Regions from separate parts of the Radiobacillus sp. PE A8.2 genome, predicted to be linked through region 1. Evidence: riboswitches for the same ligand, from Rfam matches in the RefSeq annotation. Region 1 holds a riboswitch; each other region holds the start of a gene.
What was found. Region 1 has a riboswitch for cyclic di-GMP ahead of ACI6MV_RS06630 (DUF192 domain-containing protein). Riboswitches for the same ligand answer to the same signal wherever they lie in the genome.
Positions count from the first base shown of each region.

Region 2: another riboswitch for cyclic di-GMP. It lies ahead of sda (sporulation histidine kinase inhibitor Sda); the one in region 1 lies ahead of ACI6MV_RS06630 (DUF192 domain-containing protein).
Region 3: another riboswitch for cyclic di-GMP. It lies ahead of ACI6MV_RS07480 (EAL domain-containing protein); the one in region 1 lies ahead of ACI6MV_RS06630 (DUF192 domain-containing protein).

Region 1 covers NZ_JBJGXI010000008.1:100,247-108,471, reverse strand. The annotation lists gene ACI6MV_RS06660 (TadA family conjugal transfer-associated ATPase) at 1-623, opposite strand, end outside; gene ACI6MV_RS06655 (CpaE/TadZ family protein) at 630-1,451, opposite strand; gene cpaB (Flp pilus assembly protein CpaB) at 1,487-2,179, opposite strand; gene ACI6MV_RS06645 (TadE/TadG family type IV pilus assembly protein) at 2,342-2,704, opposite strand; gene ACI6MV_RS06640 (A24 family peptidase) at 2,701-3,216, opposite strand; gene ACI6MV_RS06635 (Flp family type IVb pilin) at 3,290-3,475, opposite strand; gene ACI6MV_RS06630 (DUF192 domain-containing protein) at 3,491-3,835, opposite strand; cyclic di-GMP riboswitch class I at 3,980-4,068, opposite strand; gene ACI6MV_RS06625 (sodium/glutamate symporter family protein) at 4,391-5,755, opposite strand; gene ACI6MV_RS06620 (lysophospholipid acyltransferase family protein) at 5,748-6,965, opposite strand; gene ACI6MV_RS06615 (aminotransferase) at 7,380-8,225, opposite strand, start outside.
Region 2 covers NZ_JBJGXI010000015.1:15,217-23,441, forward strand. The annotation lists gene ACI6MV_RS09915 (Crp/Fnr family transcriptional regulator) at 1-459, shown strand, start outside; gene ACI6MV_RS09920 (MFS transporter) at 778-1,971, opposite strand; purine riboswitch at 2,144-2,243, opposite strand; cyclic di-GMP riboswitch class II at 2,476-2,559, shown strand; gene sda (sporulation histidine kinase inhibitor Sda) at 2,577-2,714, shown strand; gene ACI6MV_RS09930 (AroM family protein) at 3,014-3,688, opposite strand; gene ACI6MV_RS09935 (ABC transporter substrate-binding protein) at 4,104-5,741, opposite strand; gene ACI6MV_RS09940 (ABC transporter permease) at 5,981-6,946, shown strand; gene ACI6MV_RS09945 (ABC transporter permease) at 6,949-7,842, shown strand; gene ACI6MV_RS09950 (ABC transporter ATP-binding protein) at 7,857-8,225, shown strand, end outside.
Region 3 covers NZ_JBJGXI010000010.1:34,704-42,928, forward strand. The annotation lists gene ACI6MV_RS07460 (DUF2334 domain-containing protein) at 1-173, shown strand, start outside; gene ACI6MV_RS07465 (glycosyltransferase family 2 protein) at 166-1,440, shown strand; gene ACI6MV_RS07470 (cellulose biosynthesis cyclic di-GMP-binding regulatory protein BcsB) at 1,463-4,057, shown strand; gene ACI6MV_RS07475 (hypothetical protein) at 4,676-4,861, shown strand; cyclic di-GMP riboswitch class I at 4,966-5,049, shown strand; gene ACI6MV_RS07480 (EAL domain-containing protein) at 5,297-7,453, shown strand; gene ACI6MV_RS07485 (hypothetical protein) at 7,746-8,171, shown strand.

The DNA of each region.
Region 1 (8,225 bases):
GCAAGCGGAGGAATAATCGCATTTACACGTGAACCGTCTGGCAATCGGGCGTCCACCATTGGACTGCTTTCATCAATTCTTCTTCCAATTGGAGCAACAATTTTCTCAATCACGTTCATAACGTGTTCATTGTCGCGAAAAGTAATATCCGTAAGTACTAACTTTCCTTTTCGCTCACAATATACCTGATTAGGTCCATTTACCATTACCTCAGATACATCCTCATCCATTAAAAGCGGATTTATTGGACCAAAGCCTGTTAGATCATTTATTAAATCATCGACTACTTGTTTACGGTCAATATTGCCACGAAATGATTCATCTTCTTTAATAATTTCCATTGCCATATCGTCAATCTTAGGAAGTATCGAATTTATATCCTCATCAGCTTTCATTTCTTGCAAAATCTGCTTGTGGATTAAATTTTTTAATTCGGCCTGTTTCTTATTTTCTTTTTTAGGCTTGATGACTTTTTGACTTGTCGACGGCGTAGGATTTTCTTGTTTTTTTGTTTTTTCAGTATTAGGAGGTGAAGGATCTACTTTTTCGTTTGGTTTTATGTCTTCAGAAATTCGTTGTTTTTTAGGTGCATGTTTTTCTTGCAGTTTATCTAGAAGACTCATAACGATTTACTCCTTTCTTTTTTTGCCAAACCATTTTTTGTTTTTTGAACTCTTATCCTTTTTTGTATGCGCGGTATTGGATGTCATATTTTCTGCCATCTTAAATAACACCTTTGACAAATTGGATTTTGTCTGACTAATAGTAAAAGGGATCCCTAGATTTAACGATTGAGATGTAATCTTGAAATTATTCGGAATCTGAATCGCGGTTACTTCATTGAACATGCCGGGTACTTCCTCCGCCTTAATCAAACTTTCCATATCAAAACGGTTGATTACTAGCTGCACCTTTTCTCTTATCCCGAGTTTTTCGTAAGTCTCTAACAATAGTCTAGTGTTCTTTAATGAAGTCATTTCTAATGTCGTAATAGCCAATATCTGGTCAGCTTGCTCGATAATATCAACGGCATGACCATTTATTTCCGTACCGGTGTCAATAATTACAAAATCAAATTGGTTACGTAACATTTCTATCACTCGAACGAGTGCTTCGTTTGTTATTAGTTCAGCAAACTCTGGTCTGTCCGGAGCAGCTAATACGTTAACTCCTGAGGAATGGGTAGACAGGAAATTGTTTAGAGAATAATCATCCATTCCTTCAATCTCCTCAACCACATCCTTTATCGTAAAGGTAGGTTGTAAATCCATTGCTAAACTAATATCGCCGAACTGAAAATCACCGTCTAGCAAACAAACATTTAGGTTTTTCTTCGTTAATGCCACAGAGAGGTTAACAGAAATTAGTGTTCTGCCAACCCCTCCTTTTGCACTGCAAACCGCAATAACTTTTCCCTTTTGCTCTAGCTCGGTAGTATCGTCCCTTGCCATGATGGTCTCTCCTTCTACGTTTACCTATTAGATCATCATTGTTCTGATGGATTATCTGAATTAATTCTTGAATGTAGCGTTAAATGAAGCGTACCTTCTAATGTAGCTTTTATTAAAGTATTTGCATCACTTGGTGTTAATTCAAAAGTAATCGTATTATAATCAATTTGGTCAGCTACGGTAGTCGATTCGACCATTTTCTTACCTACCGCCAACACATGAACATTGGATAATATTATTTCCGAAATCACCGTTGAATCTTGGCCTTCTTTAAACAAATCACCTTTTGTTAAATTCACATCTACGTAATCATTGGGCTCGATTAGATTTGCTACTGACTGAATGTCACTTACGGAAATCGAAACAGCTCGGAAACCTTCTTTTACCTTCCGTGATAAAAATAAATTTTCTTCTTGTGCATCAGTTAGGTGATGAGAAAGGATGATTTCCTCAGATTCAATTGTCCCTGTAGCAAATTTCCCTTCGACTTCTGCAATGCTAGACACTGCTTGCGGCAGCACATTTTCATCGACCACTTGTTTTTCCTCAAGCATGTCAGCAGAAATCAGTTGGTTTTCAGTAATCGGTTGCTTTGCAACAATCACCTTTACTGTACTTTGTTGTGCAACTTGTTCTGTTTGAGGGGGCTGTTGTGTATTATTAAAAAATAAAAAAGTAGTAATGATTGCCATTATGATTGCTAATAAAAATAAAAATTTGGAACGCATGCTTTCCACCTACTCTGTTAGTCTTATCGTATATGTCCGTTAAGCTCGGCGTCAGAATCTTGCTAGAAAATACCTTGTTTAAATCCTATATAAAGTATTAGTAGTAATAGTTTCGGGGAATAAGAAGCTTCCGTTTTCCCTCCGGTTATTGCTTAAATTCTCTCACTCTATTCTTACCGTAGAAGTAGATGAAAGTGTTATAGAATTTGATGGGAATAACTTATCAAACGGAATTAGTGGTTCTATTTCAGATTGAATCTTTACAGTTACTGAATCACCTGAAGATGTTATGTCTGGTTGTATACTTACTCTTGAGTTATTTGCTTGTTGGTTAGCAAATTGTTCTAATTCGGATACGTTTCTACCTAGCGTCGCTTCACGTGCAGTTTGTTGTGTAATATATTGCAGCGTGGAATGCGTGTATATAATTTTACCTACATCTACTATGCCTATTATTAATAAAAGTAAGAGAGGGATAACGAGCGCTGTTTCAACAATAGATTGACCTTTTTCATCACGGATCATAGCCAGAACACACCTTTTAGAAAGAACGCCATTACCGCACCTGCTGCAATTGCTACACCATAGGGATATGTGGTTTGCAAACCTTCTTTCTGGAGCAATGGAATTTTCAAACCATATCTGATTCCACATAAGGAGTAAAACATTTGTTTAAAACGTCGTGTAACTCCCTTGCGGAACAACAAAACTAGAACACCAATCACACACCCAATTACAGCCATGTAAAACCCTGTGTACAATACAAACGATGTCCCTTTTATTGCGCCAACTAACGCCAGCAGCTTAACGTCACCCGCGCCCATGCCACCCATCAGATATGGAATCAAAAGTAGAGCTAAACCACTTATAAACCCTAGTAAACTAATAAGAAGACCGTTCCAACCTAGAAAGATCATATTTATTAGAAGAGCTATGAGTATTGCTGGAAAAATCACTTTATTATATATTTTCCTACTTTGCAAGTCAGTAATTACACAGATTAATAGAACTGTGAATAACAATAGATTTAGCAACATATACTCACTCTCCCTGTTACAAAAAGTTTAAAAACAGCTCTACTATTTAAGTAAAGCTGCCTTTTTAAAAATATTATGAACTTACACCAGATACATCTGTAAGTGAGTCTGTTACATCTTTAAACATTGCTGTTATTTGTTTGCCGAATAAGGTAATAATTGCAACCACACCAACAGCAATAACACCCAACACGATCGCATACTCAGTCATACCTTGTCCATCTTCTTCAATAAACAATCCTTTTAATTTGTTCAACATTTAGAATCTCTCCCTTTATAATATAAAATTTAAATTATGACCAACTCTAGTTAATGATTTCTTTGCTGCTCCTGCTGGTAATTCAATTACAGAAACCGCATCTGCATAACGTTTTCCGACTTTCCCTGGTTCCAAAGCCTCGTCGATAGCAACGACTATGTTGTTTTTGTTCACGTACAAAATATCAATGGAGTAATTCATGAAGTAAGTATGGACGGATTGGCAGGGTTTAATGTGTAATCCTGTTCCTAGACTAAGCTGATCTGTAAACATTAGCCCCTTCAGTCGTTTGAAGAAGGAATAGGCTTGTCCAATTTGCTCAGCGATTACCTGATCATTACTCAGGTTAACTAACTTCAATGCTTCACCTCCGATTAATAAAAATAACCCCGCCTTTACCGAAAGCGGGGTTATTACTGTAGTTAATCAACAATTTAAGAGTTAGCATTACATTTTCATGTAATCTCTAAAACTATCCAAGTTGATTAAACTACTCCCTGTTCTTTCGGTAACTGGCTGGCACCGTGTATTTCTACACGTAAGCCCCTATAGCTTTGCGTCTCTGGCTTTCACCAGGTTTGCCTTTATCGAGATGCAGGAAATATAAAATTTTCCGACTAAATCTCTTAAACTTATACTAAAGCAGACATCCACATTTTAAAATAGGTCAAAAGTCGTGTAATTTCGACAATTCATGATAATTTTTATAGTAAATTTATACATTTTTAACGTTAAACATATATTTTATAATACATTTTACCTAGAATATATAGTATGAACTATTTCACGACACAACTTACATAGTCATAATTAACCATGTCGGTATTTGATTTGATTTAATGTTTTCAGTATTTTTCTAATTTATTTACCGTATTGAACATCTTAGAAATAAACACTTAATGCTCCCTCTGATTATCATTTTTGTTTCTTCACCCTAAAATGCATAATCGTCATTAGCATAAACAAGTAGGCGACTAGCGCAAAAAAAGTATACACATAAAGTATCGGTTTCTGTTCCACGTATCCAACGATCGGTATATTTAATATAAGCAATAATGGAATCCCGAACATAATCGCTGTTGCACTACCCATTACCATATTCTCGGTTGCATTCGATTTGAATTTTGGGTCTACTGCTTTGACTAATGCCATTCCGGTCGAAATCGTTCCGGTGAGCATACCGTAGAATCCTAGAACATTAGGTATCTTATCCTGTGGAAACAGCCGCGGACAAAGCCATACCGTAAAGAAAATAGTTGCCGCTCCCCCAACCGTTGTCAGCAGCAGAACAACGAAAGCGTACTCCCTTAAGGCATAAATCGAAATAGCCGAGATAGATGCTGCGATCATATAGTCAAACGAAAAACCAGAGATCCGTTGCAATAAATAGTTGTTAGGTTTGTGCTCCAAGTGCACACCTTTATCCCTTAAGCGGTTTAATATCCAGCGGAACAATATGGCATATAAGCTACCAATGATAAAGTGAAAACCCATTAATAGCTGTGAAAAAGTCTCTCCGTACGTCCCAAGTGGAGTTAATACATTTCCTAATCCTACAATCGTTAAATAGGTCACTAAATAAATTACACCGATAAGTGCCATTTGAAAGGATAGCTTGTCCATTGCATCACTTAATGGTATTTCATCTGGTTCTAATTCTTCGATTACTTTATCATGATGCGCTGCATTGCTTGTGGAATTGGACGTATAACGTTTGTTTTTCGTTAAAATATTCATAAGTATAATACCAATAACCGTTGCCCATATAAATCCAATTCCAGCAATCGTTAAACCGAGATTTCCTCCACCAGTTAAGCCAAGCTGTTCCCACTGCGTTCCAATGGAATAGGCTTGCCCAGGTCCTTGACCAAATCCTAACGGCAATAACAGACCAACACCCGGAAAAATATCAGGATAGATCGTCATCATCAGAATTAGTAAAATGCCAAACCCTAGCACACCTTGTACTAAATAGGTGGAAACAATGAACATGCCGGCATTTAACATGCCTGGTTTTTTCTCCACATTACGTTCCTTAAGAGATAATGCAATAAACCCAATTGCCATCAGATGGTAAACTAAATCACCCAACCTGTCTAAATCAAAGCTAATCCAGCCAATCACTTCTGGACCAACAATTAAACCCATAAATCCAGCAATCATTGACGTTGGTATGATAAATCTTTGTAAAGCAGGAATTCTTGCTTTTAATACAGCTGCTACAGCGATAAATAATGACAACCACGTAAAATCAATAATAAACTCCCATGAATTACTCAACTTTTTCCCTCACCTTCTTGTTCTCTGACAATCCTAACAGTTGAATTGTTTTCAACCATTTGTATGCAGAAGTTTCAGGTCGATAAAAGATGGCACGATACATTTTGTTGTGATAATAAAAGTCCAATTTATGATGAAGTTGAACATTTAAACCTTCGATATGTTCAAGTTCGAAGCTATGATTTCCTCCCTTATCTGCTTGAAAACTCATGTTATCATCTACCACCGATAGCGTTCCTGAAGACACGAATTGGAAAGGCTGCCGCTCCTCTGAAACATACAATTTCACATGATCCTTCATTGCGCCCTGCCAACTTTGACTTAAGTTTCCACTATCTATCGTCTTTTCCATATAGGATAGTTGCCACTGATGCCAATCTCTTGGCGTTGCAAAAGTAACCGGCTTTTCTACTTGTTCAAACGTTCCATAAGGGGTGTAACGAACTTTATAAGCACAGCTTTGACAATCTACCAAATCTTGATTAGAACGCATTTCCCCTATTTCCTTACAGTGTGGACAAATAAATAGTAATCGTTCGATGTGCTCAGCAAGTGCTTTACCCTGATAAGCATAACCTTTATCATGCTGCCATTTCACTTCATCATGACCGAGTGCTAATGCTAGCTTTTCATCAATCGATTTTGGTGTTTCGTTAGCTAGTTCTTCTTCATCCCATACCTTTGTTAACGAGATTGATATTTTACCTTTACGATGATAGTCTGCCCACCTTGGATGACTAAGGTAACCACCGCTTATAGTTGCGACAACTACCGGAATTTTCAACGATTTAACAAGCTTTGCCGTCGTGTAAATGATTGGTTCTGTACTACCATCCCAGTTACGATTTCCTTCAGGGAAAATCGCAATAGCTCGCTTATTCTTCTTCGCTTTCATGATTGCCCGAATCGTACTCGCATCATTTTTGAATTTCGTTTTTGGGATGGCGCCCGCATAGTTTAATACACGCTTTAAAAGCGGATGCCTAAATAAGGAATCACTAGCTACAAAACAAATTGGATCTTTTACATAACAGTTAAGCAAGAACATATCCCAATTCGTAACATGGTTCGACAAGATGATATAAGGAGGTTTCATGGTTAACGTGTCATTTTTTTCAACCACAATTTCTGAACGACTTTCCAAAAAAGTTCGAATCGGTGTCAAAATAAGCTTCAGCGCAAACCTACTTGGCTTTTTCTCTATACTCATCGACTCACTCTCCTGTAAGGGTTAGTTTCTACAAATTCTACTATAATTCTACCTTATTATTAACCTAGATTGCTAGGTTAAAAGCACCTGATGGCAGGATATGAAAAGCTCAGGGCGCTCGTTTATGCGTTGTGGTGCAATTAGCTGCTTGTTTGGTGCAATTATCACGCAGTCTGGTGCAATCAACCTCCCGAACGGTGCAATTATCCTGATGTGTGGTGCAATCCCCCAAATACCCCAAAATCAATTGGTCCGATCGATCCCCGGTAACCTCCACGCCGCGTCCAGACGAAGCTAGACAGACCTCCACCGATAAGCTTAGGACCACGAGGCGGAGCTAAAGCTATACTCCTCTGCTTAATTTATACATATAAAAGGAGTTATAAGACCACAAACATGGCCTTATAACTCCTTTTATAATTGTTCAACAAATCGTTTGATCCGTTTCATTGCTTCATCTAGCTGTTTTAATGACGCAGCATAAGAACAACGAACATATCCTTCACCTGTTTCACCAAAAACATTACCTGGCACAACTGCGACTCTTTCTTGGTACAATAATTGCTCGGCAAATTGTTCGGATGATAAACCTGTACTAGCAATCGAAGGGAAAACATAGAATGCTCCTCCAGGTAAATCACACGATAGTCCAGCTTTCTTTAGTCCGTCCACGACAAAGTTACGACGTTGGCGATAACTCTGCTTCATATCACTGACACTTTTCCCACCATTTTTTAACGCTTCTATTGCTCCATGCTGTGCCATCGTTGGTGCACACATCATCGTATATTGATGGATTTTTGTCATTGCCTCAATGATTGACTTTGGCCCTGTGGTATAACCTAATCGCCAGCCCGTCATTGCAAAGGCTTTTGAGAAACCTGAAATTAATATTGTGCGCTCCATCATACCTTTGATGGTTGGAACGCTCGTATATGTGTCATCGTATGTTAACTCTGCATAAATCTCATCTGATAAAACGAGTAAGTCATGCTTTTCAATAACTTCTCCAATTTGGTCCAGGTCACTTTTTGATAAATAAGTACCTGTTGGATTGTTTGGATTACATAGCATAACTGCCTTCGTACGTGGTGTAATTGCCTTTTGTAATTGTTCAGGCTGTAATTTAAAAGCAGTTTCTGGTGTTGTATTTATAATAACCGGTTTTCCACCAGCTAGACGTACTGCCGGTGCGTAAGAAACAAATCCTGGCTCAACAACGATGATCTCATCACCAGGATTAACAATCGCTCGTAGCGC
Region 2 (8,225 bases), on a different contig from region 1:
GAATGTATTTTAAATGATGATTCCCGTTATTCAAGCAGTGCTATCACGGCTTCAGAAGTTGAACTTATTAGAATTAGTAAAGATGTGTTTTTGGAAAAAATCAGCAATGAACCTAGATATACAAGTCAAGTATTAGATTTGATTACCAAAAAATATAGACTATTGTGCATGCAAACACTCCAACTAAGTTATACAAAATCCCTTCCTAGAATGTGTGCAACCTTTGTTCATCTATCTATTAGATATGGCGAAACACTTGCATCTCAAGAAATTAGACTAACGATTAATTTCACACACCAGGAAATGGCCAACTTGTTAGGCATTACCCGCGTAACAATCGCTAAAAATATAAAATGGCTTGAAGAAAATAAATATATAAGAAAGGATGGGCGATACTACATCATTAATAATCTGGATAACCTCGCCAATCTAGCAAACGAGGAACTAATGCTTGATTAACTCCTTTAATTATAATGTGCTTATATTCAATTTGATGTAAAACAATTAACATTTTGGAATAATATTTGTTGGGGGTGGAATTGTGGATGTAACTTCCCTTTTTTTATAATGTGCCGGTTGGGACTTCTAGAGGAAGTGCTTTATAATTTTAACAGTGCTTGGCTTAGACTCACCTATTTTTTAACCAAAAGTTTACTAGAATTTTTTATTAACAGTGCAAAAGAGTATCGTGTATAATGAATGCTAACCAGTTAAATTAAAAAGGATCCTAGACCAGCGATACGCCAATCTAGGATGTTTGGATTTGGAATCTCCTACCTAAACCCCTGATTCCTGTAACGATGAGGTAGAGATGTTCTTCTGTCTTCTATTTTTCGTTTTAGATAAAGAATATACGGCACACAGTAAAGCAATTACGGTAACGATGCTCCCAACCCATGGCATTTGAGCCACGGTGCCGGTTTGTTCCAACGCAATTCCGCCCATCGCAGAACCTACGGCAATCCCAACTTGCAGTGCGGAATTGTTAAAGCTCTGCTGGATATCCGAGGTGGCTGGGGCGGCTTGAATCAAATAGCTTTGCTGTGGTGGAGCTAGTGCCCAACTTAGCGCTGCCCAGATGATCATCACTGGAATAAACAGTGCAAGTGAAAAAGTGGTGAACGGCAAGATTCCAAGCACAACTACAAAGGCGATGATCACCATCAAAATGCTTTTCTTCGTACCAATCCAATCAGAAAGTGTTCCACCTAAAGCTCCACCGCCAACTGCTGCAATTCCGAAAATGAAGTAGCACACACTAATCCAATAGGAATTCAAATGCAGCTCTGTTTCCAGGAACGGTGTAAAATACGCATATAGTGTATAATGACCCGCTAGGAAAAATAACGTGGCAAGATGGGCACAGCCAATTTTGGGACTGCAAACTGCTTTCAGCTGTTGCTTGAGCGGTACAGCGGCTTCTCCTGGTACATCCTCTAAAAACAAGGCAATCAGCACCATTGCGACAAGCGATAACACGGCAATTCCAAGGAAGATAACGCGCCAGCCAAATGTGTTCGAAATTAGAATTCCGAGAGGCACACCGAGTACGAGCGAGGAACTAATCCCCATATAAACGAGCCCAACCGCCTTTGCGCGATGGGTAGGCGCAACAATTTTTGGGGCAATAATGAGCGACAATACGACAATCAGCGCTGTACTAGCAGCGGTAATTACCCGGGCAACCATCATCCATGTAAAATCAGGACTAAAATAAGTCATAACATTGCCAAGTGAGAAAACCAACAGGGCAATCAGATACAGTTTCTTGCGTTCGATTTTTTTCGTAATAACAAGCAAAATTGGCCCCGCTAAGGCATAAATAAGAGCAAATACTGTGATGAACTGTCCTGCCGTACTTAAAGCTATATTTAAATCCTCAGCAAGAGTCGGCAAAATCCCGCCTACGATTAATTCAACTAATCCAACTGATAGTGTTGCAAAAGCTAAAATAAATACTTTTATATTCATAGTTTGTTAATCTTCCTTTCTACGTTTGTTAGGGTGCGACGGTCTTCCAGGGTGATGTTGTGCTTGTCGATCGTGCTAAAGAACACGAAGACTTACTAGCCCGCATTCTCATGCTTGAATCCAACCTTCTCGAAAGGAAAGTACAAAAAAATCCAGATTACAAAAAACGAATTATTAACGATTCATTTTCTGTAATCAGGATTTTAAGGTTCCTGGTAGAGACCCTCAAGCCATATTCTTGAGGTTATACAGTTTCAATATTTAATTTGTGGACACTTTGAAGATTGTACTATGAATTCTTTTACTTTACAAGTGGAAATTTTGGAAAATCAAATCACCATCACCTTTGGCTTATCTTCCATGGTTACTTCCAAAAACGGGTCTTGTGCAAAAAGGTGATTATACTTTGTTCATTCTGAACGACGTATGTGGAATATTTTATACATGTAGTAGTATAACATCTATAAATAACCCTATTGCATTCAAAAGTCAATAAAGCTAAGATTTGTATACAGAAGCGATGAACGATTATTTTTACGTGGGCACTTAAATAACCGGGAGCGTCTAGTGCAACCGACTGAATTTTGTAGGATGTTGTTCATGTAATGACTGGTATTGGTATTTTACATTTAAATGATGAAGAATTAATTGTCGCCTATACAAAAGCGCTGTCATTAAAGTTGAGTGAAGACTTTATACAGTTGTTAAAAGATGAGCTAGGCAGGCGGAATTTGGAAGTATAGGGAACAGGAGCAAGGCAATCCTTTCGATAGATTGCCTTGTTTTAGTGGTAAGAGGTGTCACTTTCCGAAGTTGGCGTAGAGTGTAACACTTCGGGTGTTCTTCTCTGGATTCTCAGGCTATGCAAAAGTATCTTTTTCGTTCTTATATTATTTTATCTAAGATGATTCAAGTTGGGAGGCCACCTCACCATTGCTAGCAAATGTCTATACGTGTTAGAAATCGAATTTTATCTAAGATCTGTAGCATGTACCCATAGGATAGTATCTTTGTAGGAAGTGCATCCATACAAAAATCCTAATTAAAGTAATTCTGCCACATTTTTAAATACAATATTTCTAGATAAGATAACATTTTTCCTCGTATGCTTTTTAACAATATCTTTCATATCTTGGGTATAGCCGATACAATCTAGTACAATCGTACTTATATCTGATTTTTCAAGTTCATTTGTTACTTTGATAAGTGAGCTTTCATCATAGATGTAAGGCGAGCTTGCGCAAGATGTAGGTGAAAAACCTGCAGCTTGCCACTTTTTTTCTATTGATTCATATTGCTCTGGAAGTGGTACGATGACGCCAATTTTTCCTTTGTTTCTAAAAATACCTTGTGCAACATGGTTCAATAAATAATCGGGGTAGATGATTGGAACATTAGATTGAAAAAGTTTAAATTCGCCTGTGCAAGCTATAATAATTAAATGGACTTGATCTCGATTAAAATCGTCGATAATTTGTTGGATAATCGGAAGTGTTTTTTCTTTTGCCATCGTGGCAGAAGTACCATCCTTGAGCCTTGAAACAAGTGTTGTCTGATTTGGTTCGGGCTTTATTTGTTCTAGTTCCTTTTTACCGAAACCATCAAGTACACCTCGTTGGATAAATTCTACATCGGAGGAAAAGAACCTTTCTACTTCGGGTAACAAGTCTGTTCTTGGAGCTTGACCAATTGTAATCACACCGATCTTTTTGTTCATTAATATACCTCCCTTTGAAGAAAGAGAAGTAGGGACAATCCCTACTTCTCTTTGCTTGAAAGATAATAAAGTAATAAATTTGAAGATGTCCAGCTCCGGCGCCTACCTCCTCGAGGTCTTAATTCAAACCTCTATGTGGCGAAGACCACCACTCCGAGGTTTGAATTAAGCTTGTCGGAGGTGAGCAAGGCGCCTGCGCTTTTCTAATGGTCTAGGAAATTATAAAAATAAACAGTTGTGGATATCTTGCTGAGTTATTTAGCCACGGCCAGCTTCGAGCGCCAGCGACTAGCGAGACTTCCCTCACCTCCGTACGATAAGTCAACATCGATTCACTTCGTTCACCGTGTTTCCTTTATCTCCTGCGGTTCAGTCCAGTCCGTACGTCGCTAACCGGAGCTCTGCGCTTTTGTTCTTATTCTTCAATTGAAATGTTAACACCATTTGGACTTACAACATGAATCGATCCATCTGGAGAAAGGTTAAATCCTTTAACTTTTGGATTAATACCAGTTGCAATGTCTAAGTTATCAAATTCAATCGTTGCATGATCTGCTAAGATTTCTGCAACAGCCTCCTGGTATAATTCAGCACGTTCTGCTTGATCAGCTGTTTCTGTAAGTGCACGATCGAGTAGTTCATCTACTTTTTCACTTTCATATGCTTTACCGTTACCATTAGATCCATGTTGACTCGAGTGGAAACGTGGATTAAGGAAGAAATATGGATCTGGATACCAAGACCATCCACCAATGTTCATCGGTGCGTTGTTACTAGAAATTGTCTCTGTTAACGTTCCCCATTCAGAAACTTGAATGTTAACATCGATATTTAAGTTTTCTTTCATTTGGTTTTGGAAGATTGTCGCATAGTTCTTACGTGTTTCTAGTACATATAGGTCGATTTCAAATCCACCTGCATATTCTGTTTGATCTAAAATTTCTTTCGCTTCTTCTGGATTATATTCAGGCGTTAATGACTCAAAAGAATCATCATACCCCCAAGAACCTTTTGGAAGTGGTCCATTGGCAACCGTGCCTCCACCCCATTGGTGTACACCTTGTACAATTTCTTCGATATTAGTTGCTTTATAAATAGCCTCTCTTACTAGTGGATTTGCTGTAGGACCTTGTTGGAAGTTCATATCAAGATAAGTAATCGAAAGACCCGGAGTTGATAGTAGATCTAGGTTTTCATCTTGTTCTATAACTTCTCTATTTTGTCCTTTAATGTCTGTTGCAATATCAATATCACCAGAACGTAACGCATTTGTCATCATGGATGCATCAGAGATAAATTTGTATGTTACACCATCAAGGTTAGGTTCTTCTCCCCAATAGTTTTCGTTCTTAACTAATTCTACTTGTTGATCCGTTTGCCATTCATCAAGAATGAATGGACCTGTCCCTACTAAGTGAGCACCAAATTGGTCTCCCCAGCCTTCCACTTCTTCTTTTGGAACAATAATATTACCTTGGTCTGTTAGCATTGCTAGTAGTGCTGCATTAGGTTCTTCTACGTGAATGACAACTTCGAATTCACCTGTAACTTCCACACTTTCAACACCACTTAGACGGTTTTGAGCCGAGTTCTCAGCTGATCGTTCTAAGCTGTACTTAACGTCCTCTGCTGTCATTTGTCTTCCATCTTGGTATTCACCTTGTTGGAAGTAAACATCATCTCTTAATTTGAATGTATATGACATCATATCATCTGCAGCACTCCACTCCGTTGCTAATGAAGGTACCATGCTTTGTAAGTCTTTGTCGTACACAATTACGGTATCAGCTATGGAGCGCATAATTTGTGATTCATATGTTCCTGTATAAAGGGTAGGGTCTAACGTTGCCGCGTTAGACGACAAACCAATGTTCAAAACACCACCACTACCACTACTAGAGCCTTCACCTTCAGTACCTTCAGTTGCGTTTCCGTCATCATCTGTTGAATTACCTTCTCCAGAATTAGATTCGGAAGAGCATGCTGCTAATACCATTGTTAATAGACCAAAGATAATAGCAAATAGAGCTATTTTCCATTTACTGTTTTTCAATTGAATTTCCCCCTTTTATTTGATTCACATAGTGATACATAGATTCAAATAATGAATATAACTAAAGTTAACACAAAATTAACAATATTGTAAATACAATTATCTAAAAATCTAGAAAAATCTAAAAATTTAGTGTTTTTTGTAGAAATTCTATTTACATCGAAAATAATGGATGATAAGATTCAATTTATTCACATATTAAAACAACGATTCAAATAATGAATCAAGGAGGGAGTTTGTTGAAGGGATTTCTCTTTAAAAGAATTGTACAATTAATACCTACATTATTTATCGTTGCGGTAATTGTATTCTTTATTACACGAATGCTACCAGGTAATCCAGCAGCAGTTATGCTTGGCCCACAAGCGAGTGCAGAGGACATAGCGGCATACGCAGAGAGATTGGGGTTAAACGATCCGCTTTATTTGCAGTTTTGGGATTATTTAATCAATTTAATTTCATTTGATTTTGGAAATTCACTTTCCTATAATCAACCAATTGTAGATTTAATCACGGAACGCTTTCCTAATACTATAATCTTAGCAATAAGTGCGCTACTTATCGCTGTAATTATTGGTGTGCCTGCCGGTATTATCGCTGCAAGAAAACAGAATACGATTATTGATTATCTCGTTACGACGGTATCTCTAGTAGGAGTTTCGATGCCAATCTTTTGGTTAGGTGTCATGCTAGTGCTTTATTTCAGTGTTAATTTGGGCTGGCTACCTGCTACAGGTATGGGGTCACTTGAAGATGGTCTTTGGGAATTTATTAGTCATCTTATCTTGCCTAGTTTGGCATTAGCTACAATACCTACTGCTCAATTTGCAAGAATTATTCGTTCTAGTATGTTAGAAACAATTTCACACGATTATATTAAAACAGCTCGTGCAAAAGGTTTAAAAGAGTTTTTTGTGATTAACAAACATGCATTAAAAAATGCGCTGACACCTTTATTAACCGTAATGGGTTTGCAATTTTCAAATTTATTAGGTGGTGCTGTATTAACGGAGACAATTTTCAGTTGGCCAGGGATGGGCTTATTAATTATAGATGCTATTGAAAAACGTGATTTTGTCGTTGTTCAAAGCACTGTTATCTTTGTTGCGGTTATCTATGTAGTCATTAACTTAATCGTTGACATTCTCTATAAAGTTGTGAATCCGAAAGTTAACCTTGACTCCAATGGTGGAGGTGCAAAATAAGAATGAATACTATGGAAGAGCTTGAACAGGCAAAAGAGCTTCAATATAAGAAATCTAAAAAAGAACAGTCTTTTATGCGTAAATTATTGCGAAATAGATTTGCTGCATTAGGTTTATTTGTCATATTAGTTTTAATCCTAACGGCGATTTTTGCACCCTTCTTTGCGACGCATGATCCCTACGTGATGGATGTGACGAATACTTTGTTAGGTCCGGGTGAAGCAGGCCACATTTTAGGAACAGATAGCTACGGTCGTGACATATTTAGTCGTATTGTTTATGGTGCGCGTGTATCTTTAATTGTCGGAATCTCAGCTGTATTATTTGGAGCTGTTTTCGGCTCATCATTGGGTTTGATTTCTGGATATTTTGGCGGAAGAACGGATGCAATCATCATGAGATTTATGGATGGGATGATGGCTTTTCCTTTCATCTTACTAGCTATTACCTTAATGACCGTATTAGGACAAGGTCTAGTAAATGTAATTATCGCCATCGGGATCTCTAACATTCCTGGTTTTGCTAGAGTGGTTAGAGGTCAGGTGTTAAATGTTAAGGAGTCTGAATTTATAGAAGTAACTCGTTCATTAGGTGCCAAGCATGGAAGGATTTTGTTTATGCACATTGTGCCAAATAGTATAGCGCCATTAATCGTCTATGCGACGATGGGAGTTGCTGGAGCAATTATATCTGAGGCATCTTTAAGTTTCTTAGGACTAGGTGTACAACCTCCAACAGCTTCTTGGGGAAGTATGTTACAAGAGGGAAAAGACTTTCTAGTGCTTAGTCCAGAGTTAGCAACGATCTCAGGATTAGCGATATTAATTACGGTGCTCGGTATTAACTTGTTTGGTGATGGATTAAGAGATGCGCTTGATCCTAAGATGAAGTTATAGCAGGAGGTGAACGTATGTCAGAGAAATTATTAAGTGTGAAGGACTTACAAGTCGAGTTTAAATCAGGATCAATTATTACGAAAGCTGTTAATGGTGTTAGTTTTGACCTTAATGAAAATGAAAATATAGGTATTGTTGGGGAATCGGGTTCAGGTAAAAGTGTTACAGCAACTTCCATTCTTCGGCTGATTCCGAATCCACCTGGAAAAATAACTGGTGGTGAAATTAATTTTAAAGATCGAGATTTATTAAAACTTTCCAACAATGAGATTAGAAAAATTCGTGGAAATGAGATTTCAATGATTTTCCAAGATCCTTCTACAAGTTTAAACCCTGTGTTTACCGTGAGGGACCAGTTAGTAGAATCGATTCGAAATCATAAG
Region 3 (8,225 bases), on a different contig from region 1:
TCCCGCGACTGCGCGCGTTCATGTATCAATACCAGCTAAGCTATTTAGAAATCGCCCTATGGTTGATGGCCGCGGTCGTTGTTATCTTCATTGTTGCATTTTTAGCGTATTCGTTTCAATTAAAGCTACGGCTGCGAAAAGCACTGTTTTCAGAAAGGAGCAGACATGGCTAACCAATTGTTTATTTTTTCCTTATCCATCATCTGGTTAATGCTGCTTTATCATATGTTTCTGATGCAGGGCGGCTATTTACACTATTTACGATTTGCTAAACCAATCAAGCGTTGGGAAAAAAATATCAGTGACACCCCGTTGCCGAGCGTTAGTATTTTGATTCCAGCGCATAACGAAGCGGTTGTGATTGAACGAACGCTCAAGGCAATGCTCAAGCTTAATTACCCGAAAGATAAGCTCGAGGTGATCGTCATTAATGATAATTCATCGGACGGAACTGGTGAAATTATTGATGCCTACCATGCTAATTATCCTCACATTATCCCGGTACATGTTGCCCCGGAGGATGGTGGGAAAGGGAAGTCGGGCGCTTTAAATAACGGTTTTAAAGTTGCAACCGGTGAAATCATTGCCGTATATGATGCTGATAATACACCAGAAAGTATGGCGATTTATTATCTTGTGCTGGCAATGATGAATGATAAAAAAGCCGGTGCCGTTGTTGGAAAGTTTCGCGTGAATAATTCCCAGAAAAATCTGCTTACACGCTTTATTAACATCGAAACGATTTGTTTTCAGTGGATGGCACAGGCGGGGCGTTGGTTTTGGTTTAAAATTGCGACAATTCCTGGCACTAATTTTGCGATTCGTCGCTCGATTTTAGATGCGCTTGGCGGTTGGGACGAACAGGCGTTGGCCGAGGATACAGAATTATCGATTCGGGTGTATAATCAAGGCTATCATGTCCGCTTTTTTCCGGCGGCAATTACGTGGGAACAGGAGCCCGAAAGCTGGAAGGTATGGTGGAAGCAGCGCACCAGATGGGCACGGGGCAACCAATATGTAGTACTTAAATTTTTGCTACGGTTCATGAAGCTGGATAGGAAAAGAATTGTATTTGATCTTATTTATTTTTTCTTTACGTATTTTCTGTTTTTCCTAGGTGTCATCCTATCTGGCGCTATATTTGTAACCAATCTGTTCGTTGATTTAAATCTAGAATTAGGCTTGATCGCCATGATTCTCTGGGTGCTCGCCTATTTACTTTATATTACAGAAGTTATGATTGCCTTAAGTATTGAAAAAGAACAAATGAACAGCAGAAATTTTCTTATCGTTTTGTTTATGTATTTCACGTATTCACAAATCTGGCTGTTCCTAGTCATGAATGCGATGTTCTTAGAAGCAAAACGAAAGCTATTCAATGAAGATGTCACATGGTATAAAACGGAGCGATACGATAACAAAAATTCAAAAAGCTTGTGAATAGGTTAAGGTGGCGAGTAAATTGAGTAATGAAATTAAAAATAATAACTACCGTCCAGAAGACGATTTTATCAGTTTGTCGAGGCAAAATGCCCATGAAAAGGAAAAGAAGGAAGAAACAAAAAAGCGCAGACGCTTAGGTAAGTATCTATTATTACTCGTGTTTGCAGGCTTTATCTATCTCATCTTTTTATTTGGCAGCCCAGTTCTGAACTATGTTAAGGACGGCTTTGCCAATTATGAGTCGCTGCCGTTTTTTGGTGATGACGATGATGGCTATGTTCTGCCACAGCCAGTAACGAACACCGAAGATTTGCCATATCCAGAGGATTCCCCACGGCCTGCTGACCCTGTTGCTGCAGAGGAAGGGGAAGAAACTCCTGAATCGGAGCCGACAGAGGGAGACGGTACTTCTGATGAAGGTGAGGGTACTTTAGATCCAGACGGAGCAACAGACCCAGAACCGACTGATGAGGAAAACACACCTGATGCAGGGGACGCTTCAACCGAGGAGCCGAATAACCCGAATTATGAATTAGAAGTGGTTAGCACCCCAGGTGATGAGGATTCGCAACCGAATAACAATGGCGAAATCATTTTGTTCGGTGAAGAAGACACGACATTAAAAGGTGTCTATGGCAACCGTGATTTCTATTTTACATTGCCGCTAAGCAGTATCGGATCGGAGAGTTATGTTGAACTAACGTTAAGTTCGTCCGAGCTGTTATTACCTGAGCTATCAACATTTACCGTGCTAGTGAACGATAAGCCACTCGAAAGCATCTCGTTCGACGAGGTGTTTGAATATAAGACGCTAAAGATTCCGCTCGACAAATCATTTTTAAAAGAAGGCGTTAATAAAATTTCGATTGCAGCACAAACGTATATTAATGATAATATGTGTTTTGATCAAACCGATGCAGCGAACTGGGTAGTTGTTCATAAATCATCTTACGCATTTATTGATACGAATGAAGCGGTAATTACCGACGATTTATTGAAAAATTTCCCTTATCCATTTATAACATCTGGCGCGCAGGACGAAATTAATACGAGCATCGTTATTCCGAACGATAGCAGTGGCGATGTGATCAAGACGGCGGTTAATATTAGTCAGTATTTATCACAGCAAACCACCGGAAAAGCAGTTGTTCCTGTACTGTTTGAAAGTGAATGGAGCGAATCGTCCGAGCAGCAGCACGTGATCGCTGTCGGAGAAATCGATGCCTGGACTGGCGCAATTGGCAACAAAATCACGTTCAAGGATCAAAATCTGCAGGATAATGAGCTATACTTGCACAACACCATCGAACAGACAGAAGCGAAAGAACGACAAATCCTGTTCGTGACAGCAAATAATGAGCAAACGTTAGTGGAAAAAGGCACATTCCTGACGAATCCAGAAATGAGACAGCAGCTAACTGGAAATTCAATTAAAATCGGCAGCATGCCAACGATGACATCTACTTCTGCTGATCCGGAAATGAATTTACAGCTTGTCGATCAAGCACTCGTGCTCGATGACACGCGACTCACGAGCCAAACGTTTTACTTGGATATTCCATCGTATTGGACAATCCAGGATAAAGGAACATTAGAGTTAAAATTCCGTGCATCGCCATTATTAAATGAATGGCAGGATGAAGACTTACAAGATCAGCTCGGGTTAACCGCCTATGTGAATGGTACGCCATACACGGTGCCACTGGCGAGCCTACTTGAAGATGACATGCAAGAGGATGATATTTTCAGCTACAGTTTCCAGATTCCCAGAGAGTTGATTGCAGGTCAATCACTCGTGCCGGTAAGTTTTGAATTTAACTATCCACACACACAGGAAGGCTGTCGGAGAAATTATAAGAGCGGCAACTGGGTGACGATTGAACAAGACAGTGCACTAGCAATACCGCACGAAATTGCTGGCGGCTTCACGTTTACGAACTGGCCAGCAGCGTTAATGAATGAATCGAGTGGAAATTATGAAAATGTGGCCTTTGTATTGCCGGAAAACGTTGAAAGCAAAGGGCTTAATCAGTTATCGTTACTCGTTAACAATCTAGCAAGCTATCGGGATTTTACCAACTATAAGGTTGTGCGTGGTGATACGAGTGAACTGGAAGGGAATACGCTCCGAGAATATCATTTTATTTTCTTAAAAGGACCAGATGACGGTTTTGAACAAGCGAGCGACGATCTACTCATTCCATGGGATCAAAACAGCGGACTCAACTTGGCTGAATTCGGTTTTATTGAAGAAACCGCTAATTATGTATCATGGATGCAGCCGTCCTATTATAACGGTGATAAAGCGATGGTCTACTTCCAGTCACTTGATGAAGAAAAAGATTACCCTTATGTACACGATAAGTTTTTCAGCTTACTAGGTGAGCTCGATCGTAGCAAAGACAGCACGATCATCGTCGTAAACAAAGCGAATCAAGCATACACATTCGGCGAAAAACAAGCTAGCGGCGCCACTCCAGTAACCGGCGGCATCGCAGCAGGTGAGGAAGAATCAAGCAATATTCTGCTATACGTAAGCATCTTTGCCGTGATCTTCCTTCTATCGATATTATCGTTCTTTGTGATATGGAGAAGACGACGAAGAGAAAGTTAATCAAGAGCAACTCTGCTGACAGGTATGTCGGTGGGGTTGTTTTTTTGGGTGGTTGCTGGATTCCTTGGGGTGGGCGTGCGATTATTGGAGCGAAGCGAGCGATTTCATATCTCGAGCGCGCGGTATCAAATAGCAGGTGCATGATTATGATATCGAAGCGAGCGATTTTGCACCCGAAGTGCGCGGCCCCCGAACCGTGTCGGCGCAGCTTTCCTTCAACCGGCAGTTAATTAACGGCCACTTATAAAAAGCTAATCGAGCGTGTTTGCTTTAACACGGCCCCTAAGACAACCGGCACTTCATTAAAATATAGTTAATGAAGTGCCGCTGTATTTGGTTAATCGGCCAAGTGTAGGGGGATAACGAGGAAAGCTATGTCCGAATAGAGACTAATCGGCCAAATCTAAAGGTGTAACCGTTAAACTCTAGTCAATTAAAATGGTAACAGCCATGTTTAGTCGCCTATCCACAAAATCTATGGCTAATTAGGGTCAGCCAATATATAAACCGAGAGTGATCCCTTATCAACATCGCCCACCCAATAACCGGCACTTATTCAACAAATCTAACTAGGCACCAATCCCCCTCTATCAGCATAAACAATACTGAGGTGGTCTCATGCAATCAATAAAAAAGATGTTTAAATTAATCAGCTTTTTCACTATATTCCTGCTTTTGTTCGGTTTCTTCGTAGTATTTCTAGTATATGTTGTGCCTATTATTGGCTTGAAGACGGTGTTAATTTTTCTAGGCGTTTTCCTTGTTTTATATATAGTCGATGCGATTCGACACATGATTAGTTGACGAATGAAGTAATTTTCAAAAAAATGCAAAAATTAACAAAAAGCTGTTGATTCCTGTAGAAATATGTATATAATAGGCAGTATAATCATACTTATAGTATAAAAAATCGATAAAAGCATACTCATCAAAAGGTGAGGACGCAAAGCTATAGGGGCTAAAGGAATTTCCTATGCCAGCCAGTTACCGAAATCCCAAATATCAAATTTTTAAAAGGGGCTTACTCGGTAGTATATATCGATGTAAGCCTTTTCATTTTAGTGGGGTTACTATATAGTAGATTTTATAGACACACTACCCAGCTAAGAAGTTACTTCTGATTTTTGATGAAATGATATGCGGAAGGTACTTGTAATATAAAAGTCACCATAATTCGGTAATGAAACTTGTGATTTACTTATCATACATAACTAACTCTCAACAAGGCGGTGAGTAACGGTGCATATTTTTAATAACATTCGAAAAATCAAAGATAACTTATTACCTTCTAGTGAAGCAATTCTCGATCAGATTACCAATGGTTTTTTCATGATCAGCGACCAGTGGGAAATTCTCTATATTAATACTTGTATCGAAAAATGGTTCCAACAATCAAAGGAATCATTAATCGGGCGGAATTTTTTTGAAGCATTTCCTGGCGTCATTGGTACGCGAGTTGCACACTATTACGAAAAGACGATGAATGAGCGTATTCCTCACACGTTTGAAGATTATTATGCACCAACTGGATTATGGACTGAAATCAGCGTCTACCCTTATGAACATGGAATTATCGGATATATGACAAATATTACCACAAAAAAGCAGAATGAGCATAATATGAAACATATGGAGAACCATGACTATTTGACTGGATTGCCTAATCGTAGGTACTTCGAGGTGAAATTAAATACATTAATTGATGAAATAAAAGAGAATGGGAATGCCGCATTTGCTCTATTGCAAATCGATATCGATCGGCTCCGATACATCAACGATACATTAGGACATTATACTGGTGATGAATTGATTAAACAACTCGCGATTCGGTTGCAGGATAAAATTGGAGATAAAGCATTTATTGCACGGTTAAGTGGTGATGAATTTTCCATCATAATCGACCGAGGCGAGCTTGATGAGCGGGAGGTAGAATCAATCGCACGCAGTATTGTCAAGGATACGGAACGGACCCCTTTTCTTATCGGAGATCAAACCCTTTACGTCACGATTAGCCTTGGCATGTGCTTATATCCGGAGAATGCCAATTACGTGCAATCGCTAATCGAAAATTCAGGACTCGCTCTTTACCGTGCCAAAAGACAAGGTGGCAATACGTATCAAACGTTTAATCTAATTAAGGATATTGATACATTTCGCCAATTTTCATTGGAAAAGGACATGCGTAAAGCAATTCAAAATAATGAGTTCGAACTTCACTATCAACCGCGCGTAATCGTTGACAGTGGTAGAATCCAGAGTGCGGAAGCGTTAATTCGCTGGAATCACCCATATTGGGGCAGGCTTTCACCAGCAGATTTTATTCCGCTCGCAGAAGAGACAGGCTTTATCCATCCACTTACAAAGTGGGTAGCACAGACGGTATGTCAGCAGCTTAAAGAATGGGAAAACGAAGGCATCTCACTGATCCCGATTTCCATAAATGCATCGGCACATTGCTTTTTGGCAAGAGATTTCGTCGCAAGTATTCGAGAGATATTAACGGACATGCAGGTGGACGGCAAATGGATAGAAATTGAAGTAACCGAGACATTCATGTTGGATTCACAAACGCAAACAGAAATAACGATCAAGCAGCTGAGGGAACTTGGCATAAAGATTGCGTTAGATGATTTTGGTACAGGCTACTCCTCACTTGCTTATTTAACAAAATTTAAACCGGACGTGCTGAAAATGGACCGATCAATCTTGCAAGATGTAACCAACAGTCCCTCGAAGGCAGCAGTTGTAAAATCAATCATTCATTTGGCACATGGGCTTGGTATTGAAGTGGTTGCAGAAGGGGTTGAAACAGAAGGACAGCTGCAGTTTTTACATGAGTATGAATGTGATCAAATCCAAGGATATATTTATAGTAAACCGATTCCTGCATATGAACTGTTGAAGCTAATTGCCAAGCGATTCTTACTCCCTGTTGATCATGAAAATAAGCTGAAACCGTTTGTTGATAAGAGACAGCATGCACGCGTGCCATTGTTTTTTCCGTCAAGTGCGCAAATGATGATTAGTAGTGTACAGGGAAAGACGATTCATACCGAAGGAACAGAAATATTAATTGAAGATATTGGAATTGGAGGACTGCGTTTCTTAGCACATCTAAGCTTAGGAATCAGTGACGACATCATTTTTAAATTCCAACTGAGAATCCTAGGCGATAATCTTACCGTTTATGGAAAAGTGGTTTGGCAAAAAGAAATCGAGCTCGATCTTTTCCAGTATGGTGTGTCATTTGTGATGGATAACGTGAAAGGTAGCCAGTTGGATCATACGGTGGATGAACTTATGCAACACTCGAAGATTAGTCCGTTTATACCGAATACACCGTTAGTGAAAATGGACAAGATGCAGTATTTGGAGAATGTTGTGGCGAAGAAGTGATAAGGGGCCTTTGGATGATTGAGATCCAGGGGCTTTTTTTCGTAAGGCCACTTAGGTTAAATGCACTTTTTACACTTAATGATTTCCAAAATTATTATCATGTATATCAAGTATGTGATTAAGTATATAATGAAATGAAAAGGATGGTGTAGTTGGATAGCGAAGTAATCGGTGAAAAATTAAGAAGGATTCGTTAAGCTGAACTAGCTGATATTTCAGAGCTGCTGAAAGGAAAGTCACCTCTTAAACTACACACTTCGAATATTAAATTATTCGAAAGGAGACTCAGGAAATGAAACTATTAAAATGGATGATTGCGCTTGGTATCATCGGGGCTATCGTTTACTTTGGTTACCCAATTGCTGCCGACCTTGCTTTAGATAAATCAATTGACAATATGAATTCGGAACTTGATAAGAACGGAAATGTTAATCAAATAAAAGCTTTTATCGAAAATGATTCACAACTAGCAAGTCTGATTGAGAACGATATAAAAGATATAGACGAAAGCACGTTACCATTCACAACAAAAGAAGAAGCGGCTAGAACAGTGATTCAAAAAGTTGGATTAGGAAATCTTATGGAAATCCAATCAAAGGTTAGCGATGGCGCAACAGAAGCAGAACAACAGGAGATCATCACAATGCTGGAAGGGAAGTTAACCGAGGAAGAAATGCTAGCGATTAAAGTGATTGCGTATAAGGAATTTGTTGAATAGCAGTTGTTAATATAAGGGCCGTGCTGTCTGTGTTGAGCATGCACGCGGATTTGG